Regions from separate parts of the Rahnella sp. AN3-3W3 genome, predicted to be linked through region 2. Evidence: riboswitches for the same ligand, from Rfam matches in the RefSeq annotation. Region 2 holds a riboswitch; each other region holds the start of a gene.
The links. A riboswitch is a leader RNA that binds a small molecule or an ion and turns the genes downstream of it on or off. The one in region 2 is predicted to bind thiamine pyrophosphate.
Positions count from the first base shown of each region.

Region 1: another riboswitch for thiamine pyrophosphate. It lies ahead of thiC (phosphomethylpyrimidine synthase ThiC); the one in region 2 lies ahead of thiM (hydroxyethylthiazole kinase).
Region 3: another riboswitch for thiamine pyrophosphate. It lies ahead of thiB (thiamine ABC transporter substrate binding subunit); the one in region 2 lies ahead of thiM (hydroxyethylthiazole kinase).

Region 1 covers NZ_JYDG01000037.1:16,578-21,256, forward strand. The annotation lists gene thiC (phosphomethylpyrimidine synthase ThiC) at 1-1,640, opposite strand, end outside; TPP riboswitch at 1,764-1,890, opposite strand; gene rsd (sigma D regulator) at 1,976-2,491, opposite strand; gene nudC (NAD(+) diphosphatase) at 2,590-3,375, shown strand; gene hemE (uroporphyrinogen decarboxylase) at 3,447-4,511, shown strand; gene nfi (deoxyribonuclease V) at 4,521-4,679, shown strand, end outside.
Region 2 covers NZ_JYDG01000045.1:33,469-38,147, forward strand. The annotation lists gene UC15_RS13395 (hypothetical protein) at 1-75, opposite strand, end outside; gene UC15_RS13400 (hypothetical protein) at 317-1,165, shown strand; gene thiD (bifunctional hydroxymethylpyrimidine kinase/phosphomethylpyrimidine kinase) at 1,173-1,973, opposite strand; gene thiM (hydroxyethylthiazole kinase) at 1,970-2,779, opposite strand; TPP riboswitch at 2,814-2,912, opposite strand; gene UC15_RS13415 (N-acetyltransferase family protein) at 3,039-3,500, shown strand; gene UC15_RS13420 (DUF3313 domain-containing protein) at 3,640-4,299, shown strand; gene UC15_RS13425 (hypothetical protein) at 4,678-4,679, shown strand, end outside.
Region 3 covers NZ_JYDG01000004.1:132,258-136,936, forward strand. The annotation lists gene sgrR (HTH-type transcriptional regulator SgrR) at 1-1,614, shown strand, start outside; TPP riboswitch at 1,655-1,905, shown strand; partial or broken gene thiB (thiamine ABC transporter substrate binding subunit) at 1,951-2,933, shown strand; gene thiP (thiamine/thiamine pyrophosphate ABC transporter permease ThiP) at 2,909-4,519, shown strand; gene thiQ (thiamine ABC transporter ATP-binding protein ThiQ) at 4,503-4,679, shown strand, end outside.

The DNA of each region.
Region 1 (4,679 bases), on a different contig from region 2:
TTATCGCGGATTTGCGCACCCGGATGACCTTTGGCTAAATCGGCGGCGTGTGCTGCGATTTTGTAGGTAATCAAACCCTGCTTAACGTCTTCTTTGTTCGGCAGGCCGAGATGCTCTTTTGGCGTGACATAGCACAGCATGGCGCAGCCAAACCATCCAATCATCGCCGCACCAATACCGGAGGTGAAGTGGTCGTAACCCGGCGCGATATCGGTGGTCAGCGGGCCGAGGGTATAGAACGGCGCTTCGTGACAGTGCTCGAGTTCTTCAGTCATGTTGCGGCGGATCATCTGCATCGGCACATGCCCGGGACCTTCGATCATCACCTGCACATCGTATTCCCAGGCAATTTTGGTCAGTTCGCCCAGCGTGCGTAATTCAGCGAATTGTGCTTCGTCATTGGCATCCTGAATTGAGCCCGGACGTAAGCCGTCGCCCAATGAAAGGGAGACATCGTAGGCGGCGCAGATTTCGCAAATTTCACGAAAATGCTCGAACAGGAAGCTTTCGCGATGATGTGACAGACACCATTTCGCCATAATCGAACCACCACGCGACACAATGCCGGTCAGACGTTTGGCCGTCATCGGCACGTAACGCAGCAAGACACCGGCATGAATGGTGAAGTAATCGACGCCTTGCTCGGCCTGTTCCAGCAGGGTATCGCGGAACATTTCCCAGTTCAGGTCTTCGGCCACGCCGTTCACTTTTTCCAGCGCCTGATAAATCGGCACCGTGCCGATTGGCACCGGGCTGTTGCGCAGGATCCATTCGCGGGTTTCATGAATATAACGGCCGGTGGAGAGATCCATCACGGTGTCCGCGCCCCAGCGAGTTGACCACACCAGCTTCTCGACTTCTTCTTCGATGGATGATGTCACCGCTGAGTTGCCGATATTAGCGTTCACTTTCACCAGGAAATTACGCCCGATGATCATCGGCTCTGATTCAGGATGGTTGATGTTGGCAGGAATAATCGCACGCCCGGCGGCGACTTCCTGACGCACAAACTCTGCGGTGATATTGGCAGGCAAATGCGCGCCAAAGCTTTCACCGGGGTGTTGCTGGCGCAAAATCTCACCACGGATCCGCTCGCGGCCCATGTTTTCGCGAATGGCGATGAACTCCATTTCCGGGGTAATCGTGCCTTTGCGTGCGTAATGCAGCTGCGTAACATTTTTGCCAGACATGGCTTTTCGCGGACGCGGCAGATGTTCGAAGCGCAGATGATCCAGCCCTTCGTCCGCCAGCCGTTGCTGGGTAAAGCCGGAGCTGACCTGTGGGAGTTCCTCCGTGTCCGCACGCTCTTTTATCCAGCGGGCACGTAATTTTTCCAGACCGGTGTGCACGTCGATAACTGCTGACGGATCCCCGTAAGGTCCGGCGGTGTCATAAACAGGGATGGCTTCGTTTTCTTCGAACTGCGGATTATCTTTGCCACCGCCGACCAGTGTCGGGCTGAGTTGGATTTCACGCATCGGCACGCGAATATCTTTGCGGTCACCTTCAAGATAAATACGGCGGGAGTTGGGGAAGGCTTCGCCCTGCAGACTGTCGATAAACGACTGAGCCTGCGCGCGTTGTTCACGGCGATTAGACGCTTTCTTTTCGGAAATAACGGGTTTCTGGGTACTCGACATAGCAAATTCCTCGCAAAAAAAACGTGATGGAAAATTGCTTGTCTGGAGGTTTACGGCAGGAGTAAAAATGGGCGGTGCAGCACAGGCGGCCTGATGCAGGCGAATGCCAGAGTGAGCTGAACGCATAACATTACTCTTGTTCCCTTCGCGGGTACTAACCCGATCAGGTTCCGCGGATCCCGAATTAACGGTCTCAGCCTGGCGTAATCTTCGCGAGAAAATTATGCGCTAGGCACTCCGACAAGAAGCCTCAATATAGGAGGCGTTTTTTGAAACTACAACTAAAACTACAATTAAAACTACAAACAGGTGCAGAGTTTTAATGTGACAAAGCGTTAAGCCGGTCTGGCGAGATGTTCTTCATTTGCAGGTGGTTTTTCTTCATGATTGCTGCGGTCAAATGCCAGAATAATCAATTGATCTTCCAGCTGAAAACGCGCATCCAACGCTTCACCTACATCGGATAATGCATAATGAAATGCGAAAGCATTGTCATCATCAATATCATTTTCAGTGTAACTATCATGGAAAGCCATGATAGCTTCAGTGTTCAGCTCCAGTGCAGGGTATATTTTCGCAGCCTGCAATTTTATCGGACTGTTCGCACCTTCGACTTCATCAATGATCCGCTGATACAGATGGAAATGACCGGCTGAAAGATAGTCCACCAGGTTATGGCAAAAGTTATCCAGCGCTTTTTCGTTGAGAGGGGTATGTTTTTCTTTATTGGGTTTCAGGCCGACCAAAGTGCAGTACGAAACCAGCAGCTCTTTGCGCGCGTGCAGCCATTGATCCACTAACTCATTACTGCCACCAACGCGTTGGGTCAGTCTTTCCAGACGATTTAGCATGGTTGACTCCGTGAGCGATAAAAAAGTAACTAAAAGTTACTAATATGTGAATATCTTACTCAGATTGTCAGTCCCGACGAGGTTATGCAACAACAATTATGGAATTACAGATTACTGAGCAACATAACGGCTGGTGGGTTATCAGCCAGGAAGGCAAGCTGTGGCTGCCTGAGGGCGAACTGCCGTTTGGCAGCGCCGCACAATATTCTCTGACCGGTAAAACGGCGCGTCAGATTGGCGAATGGCAGGGTGAACCTGTCTGGCTGGTCCGTCAGACAATGCCAAATCATATGGTTTCCGCCCGTCAGCTGCTGGATCAAGATCGCGGATTATTCCAGCTGGTCGGGCGCGGTGTGCAGCTGTCAGAGTTTTATCGTTCTCATAAGTTCTGCGGATACTGCGGGCATGAAATGCACGTCAGTAAGACCGAGTGGGCCGCACTTTGCGGGAATTGTCGCGAACGCTATTACCCGCAGATTGCACCCTGCATCATTGTAGCAATCCGCAAAGGTGATGAGATTTTGCTGGCGCAGCACGTCCGTCATCGTAATGGCATTCACACGGTTCTGGCTGGCTTTGTTGAAGTCGGTGAAACACTGGAAGAAACCGTGGCTCGCGAGGTCATGGAAGAAAGTAATATCCGCGTGAAGAATGTCCGTTACGTCAGTTCCCAACCGTGGCCGTTCCCCAATTCGCTGATGATGGCATTTATGGCGGATTACGACAGCGGCGATATTAAACACGACCCGAAAGAGCTGCTTAACGCTGACTGGTACCGCTTTGACCAGCTGCCACAGCTGCCACCGCCCGGCACGATTGCCCGTCGTCTGATTGAAGACACAGTTGCGCAGTGCCGCGCAGAAAGCGAAGACGACGAGGTCTAGCGTCAGTTTTGCGTGATAGAATGCCGTCATATGATTGTCGGGCGGCCCGAATATTGAAGGAAAGAGCAAGAATGAATGAGTTGAAAAACGACCGTTACCTGCGTGCTTTGTTACGTCAGCCAGTGGACATTACACCGGTGTGGATGATGCGTCAGGCTGGCCGTTATTTGCCGGAGTACAAAGAAACCCGTGCTGAAGCCGGCGATTTTATGTCGCTGTGTAAGAATGCCGAACTGGCTTGTGAGGTGACTTTACAGCCGCTTCGTCGCTATCCGCTGGATGCAGCGATCCTGTTCTCCGACATCCTGACCATTCCTGATGCGATGGGGCTGGGGCTGTATTTCGAAGCCGGTGAAGGCCCGCGTTTTTCTTCGCCACTGACCAATCGTGCTGATGTCGAAAAGCTGCCGGTTCCGGATCCTGAAATGGAGCTGGGCTATGTGATGAACGCCGTGCGTACCATCCGTAAAAACCTGAAAGGTGAAGTGCCGCTTATTGGTTTCTCCGGTAGCCCGTGGACTCTGGCGACGTATATGATTGAAGGCGGTAGCAGCAAAGCCTTTACCAAAATCAAAAAAATGATGTACGCCGATCCGTCTACCTTGCACCTGTTGCTGGATAAAGTGGCCGACAGCGTCATTCTTTACCTTAATGCTCAGATTAAAGCGGGCGCGCAGTCGGTGATGATTTTTGACACCTGGGGCGGCGTACTGACACCTCGCGATTACCGCGAGTTCTCCCTTAACTACATGCACAAAATCGTCGATGGCCTGATCCGTGAAAACGAAGGCCGCCGTGTGCCGGTGACCTTGTTTACCAAAGGCGGAGGCCAGTGGCTGGAAGCGATGGCGGCAACGGGTTGTGACGCGCTGGGTCTGGACTGGACCACCGATATTGCTGAAGCGCGCCGTCGGGTTGGCGACAAAGTGGCGATTCAGGGCAACATGGATCCTTCCATGCTTTACGCCTCACCGGTGCGGATTGAGCAGGAAGTGGAAACCATTCTGGCTGGTTTCGGCAAAGGTAATGGCCATGTGTTTAATCTTGGCCACGGTATCCACCAGGACGTTCCGCCAGAAAATGCCGGCGCTTTTGTGGAAGCGGTACACAGCTTGTCCCGCCAGTATCACGAGTAACATGGCGTTATGATCGACACGCGCGCGTTACGTGAAGAGCAACGGATCCTTGCAGATCAGATAGAACTGCAGGATCCGCCTGAATTCACTACACCGTCGTTGATCGCCGGTGTGGATGTCGGGTTTGAGCAGGGCGGTGAAGTCACCCGCGCGGCGGTCGCTGTTCTG
Region 2 (4,679 bases):
CGGAACATTTAACTGAACAAAAGCCGCATTCATCGTCGATAATGTTTCGCAAATTACCTTTTCATGTAACGTCATATATCCTGCTTATTCCCGCGCATCAAAATAATGCCGAAAGAATAATCCCCACTCTGCAATTAACAATAGTCCATGTTATTTTTGTCGAGACGCCTCGTAAAATTTCGTCCTTGCCCTCATTAATAACCCCCTCTGTGACACAGAAAGTTCACGACGAAGTGCAAATTTTGCGGGTTAGCCCTAAAATCTGTATGACAACTTAGTGTAAGCTGTAAACCACATCAACACCGTGGATACTCTTATGCCAGCTGCCGTCCCCCTGAATAAAAGCTATTACAGCGCCGATCAGTCACTTTCCCTCTCTCAACTCGATAACGAAAAAATCACGCAAATCGTGCAAGATCTGGATGTGGCTGAAAGTGAAAAAGAACATTACGTGATGGGCTGGATGGGCCAGAACAGCGTTGTGGTCGTCAGAAATTATCAGGATAAACGCGGCACGTCGAATGGCCTGGTGCTATCCCGTGGCAACCGTTACAAACTCACCGTCCAGGCGATTACCTTCCGCATCCCTAAATTTTTGTTGTGGGTGACCTTCCGTCGCAAGCCCCGCACAATGACCGTTATTGCCTATAACAAACTGGGCGAACAGGCGACCGGCCTGCAACAATTTATCCATGTGCAGGATCCTGAATTACGGGAAAGGCTGGAAAGTGACTGGCGCGAGCTGAATGATTATCTCGGCATGGCCTGCTGGCAAATGGACAACAACCGCCCGCTGTGGCGTCAGTTACATCAGGAAATCTCACCACAGGCTTTGTGGACACTGGCAGAATCATCGTGGTTCAGCGGTAAAAAACTACAAAAAGATGGCGAATTTGAAGGCTTGTGGTCGCACGAACAATTTATTGGCCGCCGCACCGGTGAGCACGCGGCATTACTGCTGTCATGGAAGGACGAAGAAAACGAGGATATCGCCAGCTATCTGTTTGAAAGGGTTTCAGCGAACAAAATCCGCATCATGCTGCGTCCGCGTAAAGAGGAGAAATTCTATCCGCTGAACCCGTTTGACGCCGTGCATCTGCAACAGGCTCTGACTAAATTTCATCAGGCTGAACAGGCGCTGAGCGAAACCCAGCGCCGCGCGTAATCTGCTGTTACCACCAGCGGTGGAAATGATGGACCGGGCCGATGCCGTGACCAACCTCCAGAGAATCGGCCTGCATCAGCGCCTGCTGCAAATATTCTTTGGCTTCGCGTACGGTATCGGCCCAGTTGTTATGCCGCGGTCGCAATGCCGCAAGCGCCGCAGATAACGTGCATCCTGTGCCATGGGTGTGACGGGTATCCACACGCGGCGCGGTAAACCGCTCGCGTGAACCTGCCTCAAACAGCCAGTCAGGGCTTTCCTCATCACTCAGATGACCGCCTTTCATCAGCACCGCGCCACATCCCATCGCCAGTAACGCTTCTCCCTGCTCCCGCATTTCGGTTTCATTAGTCGCAGTCGCACACTCCAGCAACGCGGCGGCTTCCGGCAGATTTGGCGTAATAATGGATACCTGCGGGATCAGCAAACGGCGCACGGCATCCACGGCTTCCGGCAGTAGCAGCGGATCGCCACTTTTCGCCAGCATCACGGTATCCAGCACCACAAAAGGCGGCTGATAATGTCTGAGCCGCTCCGCAACCACGTCCACAATCTGACTGTTTGCCAGCATGCCGATTTTCGTGCTGTCGATACGAACGTCGCTCAGTACGGAATCCAGCTGCGCCGAAACAAACTCCGGCTCAATGTTATAAACTGACTGCACGCCGCGGGTATTCTGCGCCACCAGCGCGGTGATCACGCTGGTACCGTACGCACCCAGCGCCGAGAAGGCTTTCAAATCTGCCTGGATCCCCGCTCCGCCGCTCGGATCCGTGCCGGCAATCGTCAGTGCATTAATCCGTTTCATTGCCTCTCCTCCCCGTTCAGCCACTGCTCATCTATCAAATACAGATTATCGAGGAACTGAGGCGTGAAACTGCCAGGTCCGTTTACTGCTGCACAGGCACGTTCACCGGCACATGACATCACGCGACAGGCAGCGGCAACGTTATCCAGCCGGTCGCCCGGTAAAGCCACAAAGGCCGCCACCACGGCTGACAGGGCGCATCCGGTGCCAACAATGCGGGTCATCATCGTATGCCCGCCTGCTACGGCCCGGCTGCGTTCGCCGTCAGTGACATAATCCGTTTCACCGGTGACAGCGACAATCGCGCCGGTGTTACGCGCCAGCTGTTGTGCGGCAGGTAAAGCTGACAGGGAGTCATCACCGCTGTCAACGCCACGGCCGGACGCGCTGAGTCCGCTGAGCGCAAGAATTTCGGACGCATTACCACGAATGGCAGCAGGTTTAAGCGTGATGAGTTCAAGGCAAAATTCGGTTCGCCAGCTCAGGCCACCGACAGCGACCGGATCCAGTACCCAGGGCTTTCCGCCCTGATGAGCCGCGTGAACAGCTGCCAGCATCGCATCGGCATGAAGACGGGTCAGCGTGCCGACATTCACCAGCAAGGCATCAGCAATGGTACTGAACTGCGCGGCTTCGGCGGGATCAACCACCATCGCAGGGGACGCCCCCAGCGCCAGCAGAACATTGGCAGTAAAAGATTGTACGACGTCGTTGGTCAGGCAGTGGACCAGCGGCGCAGAAAGGCGGAGTTGTTTCAGAGAAGTGGCGGCTGTAGAGCCGGGCAACAAGGTAGGTCGGGTATGCATAAGTCTCCCTACCGGCGCTAAAGAAGGCGGTATCAGGAGAGATACCTGACTTCCCTACGCTGGCATAATCCAGATCAGGTAATACGGGTAAAATCTCAGCCCTGCTTTACAGCGGGCACCCCGAGTCAAGAAAGCATTATTGGTGGCGAGGGTCAGAAGATCAATCAGGAAATGCGATATAAAACCGTTAAGTCAACGTAATTGAACTCGCCGCACTTCACTGGCAGTATCGGAAAACAAACCTAAACCACAGACTTTGATGATAAAAAATTCTCAGGAGCTTTCTTTGCCATCACCCCTCAAAATCCGGCCTTATGAAGAAGCAGATCGCCCGTTTTTACGCACGTTGTATCTGGCCTCCCGAAAGCACACCTGGACATGGCTGGAGGATGATTTTCAGCTGGAAGATTTTGATCGTGCGGTTATCGGCGAAAAGATACTGGTCGCGGAACGTGACGGACATTTGCTCGGCTTCGCCTCGATTTTCACTCAGGAGGATTTCCTGCATAACCTGTTTGTTGATCCCAAATATCAGGGAACCGGCGCAGGTTCGGCGTTGCTTCGCGCGGCGGAAGAGACGTTTACCCGTCAGGGCTCTCTGAAATGTTTAGTAAAGAGTAAAAAATCAGTCGATTTTTACCTGTCAAAAGGCTGGAACATCATGGCTACAGGGGAAAGTCCAAAGGGCGAATACTATCTGTTTCATTCATCAAAAAAATAATTGAAGAAGAAATGATTACCTCACACAACCGTTTTTTTGCGATCCTGACGGATATCAATTTTTCTTTGTAGTTAACAGGTTAAATTCCGCAACAGTGCTATACATACTTGGTCTTCCTTAAAATATTTCGAGGGTACGAATGAAAAGAATAAAACTGATGCAGGTTGCTGCAGTCGCTGGCGTACTGTTTTTAGCCGGTTGTACCAACCACGTCACTCAAGCGGATAAATTCTCTGGTTTCCTGGGGGACTATTCCGGCCTTAAGGAAGTCAAAACTGCAGGTGGCAATCCGGTTCTTCGCTGGATTGACCCTTCGTTCAAAAAAGCCAACTACTCCTACATCAAATACGAACCGATTAAGTTCTATCCGGAGCCTCAGCCTACTGAGCAAATCAGCAAGGAAACCCTGCAGGGCGTTCTGGATTATGCTAACAGCCGTATGAAACCTGCGCTCGCTGAGCGTTTGCCTCTGACAGATCACGCGGGGCCGCGTACCTTGATCTTTAAAGGTGCAATCACCGGTGTGAATACTTCGGCTGAAGGTCTGCAATTCTATGAAGTGATCCCGGTTGCGCTGGTCATTGCCGGTACTGAAACCGCGACCGGCCACCGCACGCGTGATACCGAAGTGTATTTCGAAGGCGAGCTGATTGACTCAGCAACCGGCAAACCGGTAATTAAAGTCGTCCGTAAGGGCTTCGGAAAACAAGTTTCTAACGATACACAAAAAGTCACCGCGAACGATTTGAAAACAGTGGTCGATAGTCTGGCGAACGACACCAGGTTGTTTAACGAGTAATTTTCGTCACCGCATCACAATCAGGGCAGCCAGATGGCTGCCTTTTTTCATACTGAATCAGCAATAAACTCACGCAGCCACTGATGAATGGAAATCCGCGCTGGATGCCGTCAGCAAAATGGCGGTGATGAGATATTCCGGTACTGACACTGCAGCCGGACATTACACCGGGGATAAATGGGTTCACGGCGCATCTGAAATAACGTTTTATGTTACCTGAACATTTATTAATGAAAGGGTATCTCCCCAGCATTCTGGCGTTATGTTTTTTGGAACAGGCCTCGTAACTATGAAAATATAACTATCACAAATTCCGTTTTAATTTGCAGGTGTTTTAAAACTTGAGTAATCTGCCTTTCGTTATCAGGGAGATTAAAAAT
Region 3 (4,679 bases), on a different contig from region 2:
TGTCACGGTGAAGACACTGAAACCACGCTACAGGCACTGTCGGAAGTTCTGAGTTGCTCACGCAGACACATGCGCTCGTTGCTCGGCACCATGCAAGAACAGGGCTGGCTGACGTGGGATGCAGAAGCCGGACGCGGCAAACGTTCCACGCTGAAATTTTTGTATACCGGCCTCGCACTCCAGCAACAGCGCGCCGAAGAGCTGCTGGAGCAGGATCGTATTGATCAGCTGGTACAACTGGTCGGCGACAAAACCCTGGTGCGCCAGATGCTGCTTTCCCAGCTCGGCCGCAGTTTCCGTCAGGGTAAGCATATCCTGCGTGTGTTGTATTACCGTCCGCTGATTAATCTGCTGCCCGGTACCATGTTACGCCGCTCTGAAACCCATATTGCCCGGCAAATTTTCAGCGGCCTCACACGCATAAATGAGGAAAAAGGGGAAGTCGAAGGCGATTTAGCCCATCACTGGCAGGAAATTTCGCCGTTGCAATGGCGTTTTTATCTGCGCCCTGCCATTCATTTTCATCATGGCCGTGAACTGGAGATGGTGGATATCATTGCTACCTTCACCCGGCTGAAAACGCATCCGCTGTTCAGTAATCTGAAATCAGTCAAAACGCCCACGCCAAATGTTATTGATATCCACCTGAATGAACCCGATCGCTGGCTGCCGTGGCTGTTCGGCAATATCCACGCGATGATCCTGCCGCAGGAGTGGCAGTCGCTGCCCGATTTTGCCCGCCATCCGGTCGGTACCGGCCCTTACGCCGTGGTGCGTAACCTGAAAACCCAACTGCGCATCCGCGCCTTTGATGATTATTTTGGCTTCCGTGCGCTGATTGATGAAGTAAATATCTGGGTGTTGCCGGAACTGAGTGAAGAGCTGGTGCATTCCGGCGTACAGCTTCAGGCTGATGAATCAGGCAAAAGCGAGCTGGAAAGTCGCCTTGAAGAAGGCTGCTATTTCCTGTTATTTGACCAGCGTTCGCCGGTCGGACAATCTGAAGAAACACGCCAGTGGTTGTGCGATTTACTCAATCCCATCGCCTTACTGAATAATGCCGAACCGATTTACCAACGCTACTGGTCGCCGGCTTACGGCCTGCTGCCGCGCTGGCACCATAAAGCGCCACAACCGCGTCCGCCCAGACCGCAAAACCTGACCCAGGTGACACTGACATTTTACGGCGAGCATTCCGAGCATCAGGCGATCTGCAATGCGCTGCAGCCGCTGCTGGCGTCCGAAGGCATTGAACTGATTATTCAGGTCGTGGATTACGCGGTCTGGCACCGCGGTGACGCCAAAAGTGATCTGTGGCTCGGCAGTGCCAACTTCACCCTGCCGCTGGAATTTTCACTGTTTGCGCATTTCTATGAATTACCGCTGGCGAAACACTGCTTCAGTGAAGAGATGGAAGATGACGCCGCGCAGTGGCATGCGGGCAATTTATCGATCGCCAAATGGAGTCAGAAACAAACGGTCAGCCATCAGATCCATCCTCTGTTTCATCACTGGCTGGTGTTGCAGGGGCAGCGCAGTATGCGCGGCGTGCGTATGAACACCCTCGGCTGGTTCGACTTCAAATCCGCGTGGTTTGCGCCGCCGGACAGTTAATCGGACTATCGCATCGCGCCGTTAGTCTCTAGAATGACATCCGTTCTCAACGGGGTGCCAGAGTGCGTTCTTTTTCAAGAAGAATGAACTCGATCTTTAAACGCCGCGAGCGCGTGTTCAGCGGGTGAAGTCCAGCGCACAGAAAGCGGAGCGTACACAAAGTACGTGAGCATTTCGAGCACTGCACGACGCCCGATCAACACACGCACAGCAAGTTTAAAAGGCTGAGATTTAGACCCGTCGAACCTGATCCGGTTAACCCCGGCGGAGGGATTTGAGACTGCGCGATGCTTACTCAAAATCCTTTGCCCTTTCATTTTTTTTTGGAGCGCAAAGTTGAAAAAATTATTGTCCTGCCTGCTGTTACTTTCTGCACCTGCCTTCGCGGCAAAACCTGTCCTGACGGTTTATACCTATGATTCTTTCTCTGCCGACTGGGGTCCGGGCCGGCGATCAAAAAAGCCTTTGAAGCCCAATGCGGCTGCGAGCTGAAATACGTTGCGCTGGAAGACGGTGTCTCTTTGCTTAACCGTCTGCGGATGGAAGGCAAAAACAGCAAAGCCGACGTGGTTCTCGGGCTGGATAACAACCTGTTGCAGGCAGCTGAACAAACCGGATTATTTGCCAAAGCGCCGAAAACCGCTGCCAGACTGACCGTACCAGGCGGCTGGGACAACACCAAGTTCGTGCCTTACGATTACGGCTATTTCGCGTTCGTCTATGACAAAAACAAACTGAAGAACCCGCCAAAAAGCCTCGATGAGCTGATCAACAGCGACCAGAAATGGAAAGTCATTTACGAAGATCCGCGCACCAGTACACCGGGTCTGGGCCTGATGTTGTGGATGCAAAAAGTCTATGGCGACAAAGCACCGCAAGCGTGGGAAAAACTGGCGAAGAAAACCGTTACCGTCACCAAAGGCTGGAGCGAGGCTTACGGTTTATTCCTCAAAGGTGAAAGCGATCTGGTGCTGAGCTACACCACGTCTCCGGCTTACCACATCGTGGAAGAGAAGAAAGATAACTACGCGGCAGCAGATTTCACCGAAGGCCATTATATGCAGGTCGAAGTGGCGGGTCAGCTGGCGAACAGCCAGCAACCGAAACTGGCTGAAGAGTTCATGAAATTCGTTACTACGGAAGATTTCCAGAAAGTGATCCCGGCCGGCAACTGGATGTATCCGGTGATCAACACCCCGCTGCCTGACGCTTTTAAACAGCTGACGATCCCGGCTAAATCCCTGCAATACAGCGCACAGGATGTCGCCACTCACCGTTCACAATGGATCCAGGCATGGCAGAACGCCGTCAGCCGTTGATCCCGCGCTGGTTGTGGCCGGGCGCCATCGCCTCGCTGCTGATGTTGCTGGTGGCTATGCTGGCGTTAGGCTCTCTGTGGCGTCATGCGCCACAGATGAGCGGCGCCTCGCTGTGGCAGGATCCTTATCTCTGGCATGTGATCCGCTTTACCTTCTGGCAGGCGCTGCTTTCGGCGCTCTGTTCTGTGCTGCCCGCCATTCTGCTGGCGCGTGCGCTGTTCCGCCGCCGCTTCCCCGGACGTCAGCTGTTACTACGTTTATGCGCGATGACGCTGGTATTACCGGTTTTGGTGGCAGTCTTCGGCATTCTCAGCGTTTACGGACGACAGGGCTGGCTGGCGCAGATTTGCGGCTGGCTGGGCGTGGATTACCGTTTCTCGCCTTATGGTTTACAGGGCATTTTACTGGCTCATGTGTTTTTCAATCTGCCACTGGCAGCCCGACTCTTATTGCAGGCGCTGGAGAATATCGCCGTCGAACAGCGTCAGCTGGCTGCGCAGCTTGGGATGAACGCCTGGCAGCAATTTCGCTTTGTTGAATGGCCTGCCATTCGCCGGCAGATTTTCCCCGCCGCTGCATTGATTTTTATGTTGTGCTTCGCCAGCTTCGCCACGGTGCTGTCGCTGGGCGGCGGTCCGCAGGCGACCACCATTGAACTGGCGATTTTTCAGGCGTTAAGTTACGACTACGATTTAAGCCGCGCGGCCACGCTGGCGCTGATCCAGCTGTTTTGTTGTCTGGCGCTGGTCTTGCTCAGCCAGAAACTCAGTCAGGCGTTGCCGGTCGGACAAACGCATTCTCAGCGCTGGCGTAACCCGGACGATTCCAGGCTGCGGCGCATCGCAGATGCCGTGCTGATCGGCCTGGCGTTAATGCTGATCCTGCCGCCGCTACTCGCCGTGATTACCGACGGTATCAACCGTGCAGCAGTCGGTGTTTTACAACAACCTGCACTGTGGCTGGCATTATGGACATCCGTGCGTATCGCGCTGGGCAGCGGAATAGTGTGTGTCCTGCTGACTATGATGCTGTTGTGGAGCAGTCGCGAACTGCGATTACGGCAGAGAAATGGCTGGGCGCAGGTGATGGATCTCAGCGGGATGCTGATCCTCGCGATGCCGGGCATTGTGCTGGCAACCGGCTTTTTCCTGCTGCTTGGCGATACGACAGGTTTGCCACAATCGCCGTGGCCGCTGGTGATCATGACCAATGCGCTGATGGCGGTGCCTTATGCGCTAAAAGTGCTGGATAACCCGATGCGCGACGTGGCCGAACGTTACACGCCGCTGTGCCTTTCACTGGATATGCACGGCTGGCAGCGCCTGCGCTGGGTGGAACTGAGCGCGCTGAGGCGCCCGATTGCGCAGGCGCTGGCGTTTGCCTGCGTGTTGTCGCTGGGGGATTTCGGCGTGATCGCCTTATTCGGCAATGAGAACTTCCGCACCCTGCCATTTTATCTGTATCAGCAGATCGGCGCCTATCGCAGCCAGGACGGCGCGGTGACGGCGCTGTTATTGCTGCTGTTATGTTTTCTGTTATTCACCCTGATTGAGAAATTACCGGGCCGCCATGCTGACGCTGAATAAACTGACGTACCTGTACGAACACCTGCCGATGCGCTTCGATTTACAGATCGAGGCCGGTGAGCGCGTGGCCATTCTCGGGCCGAGCGGCGCGGGAAAAAGTACCCTGCTCAGCCTGGTCGCCGGTTTTCTGGCACCGGTCAGCGGGCAGATCCTGCTTAAC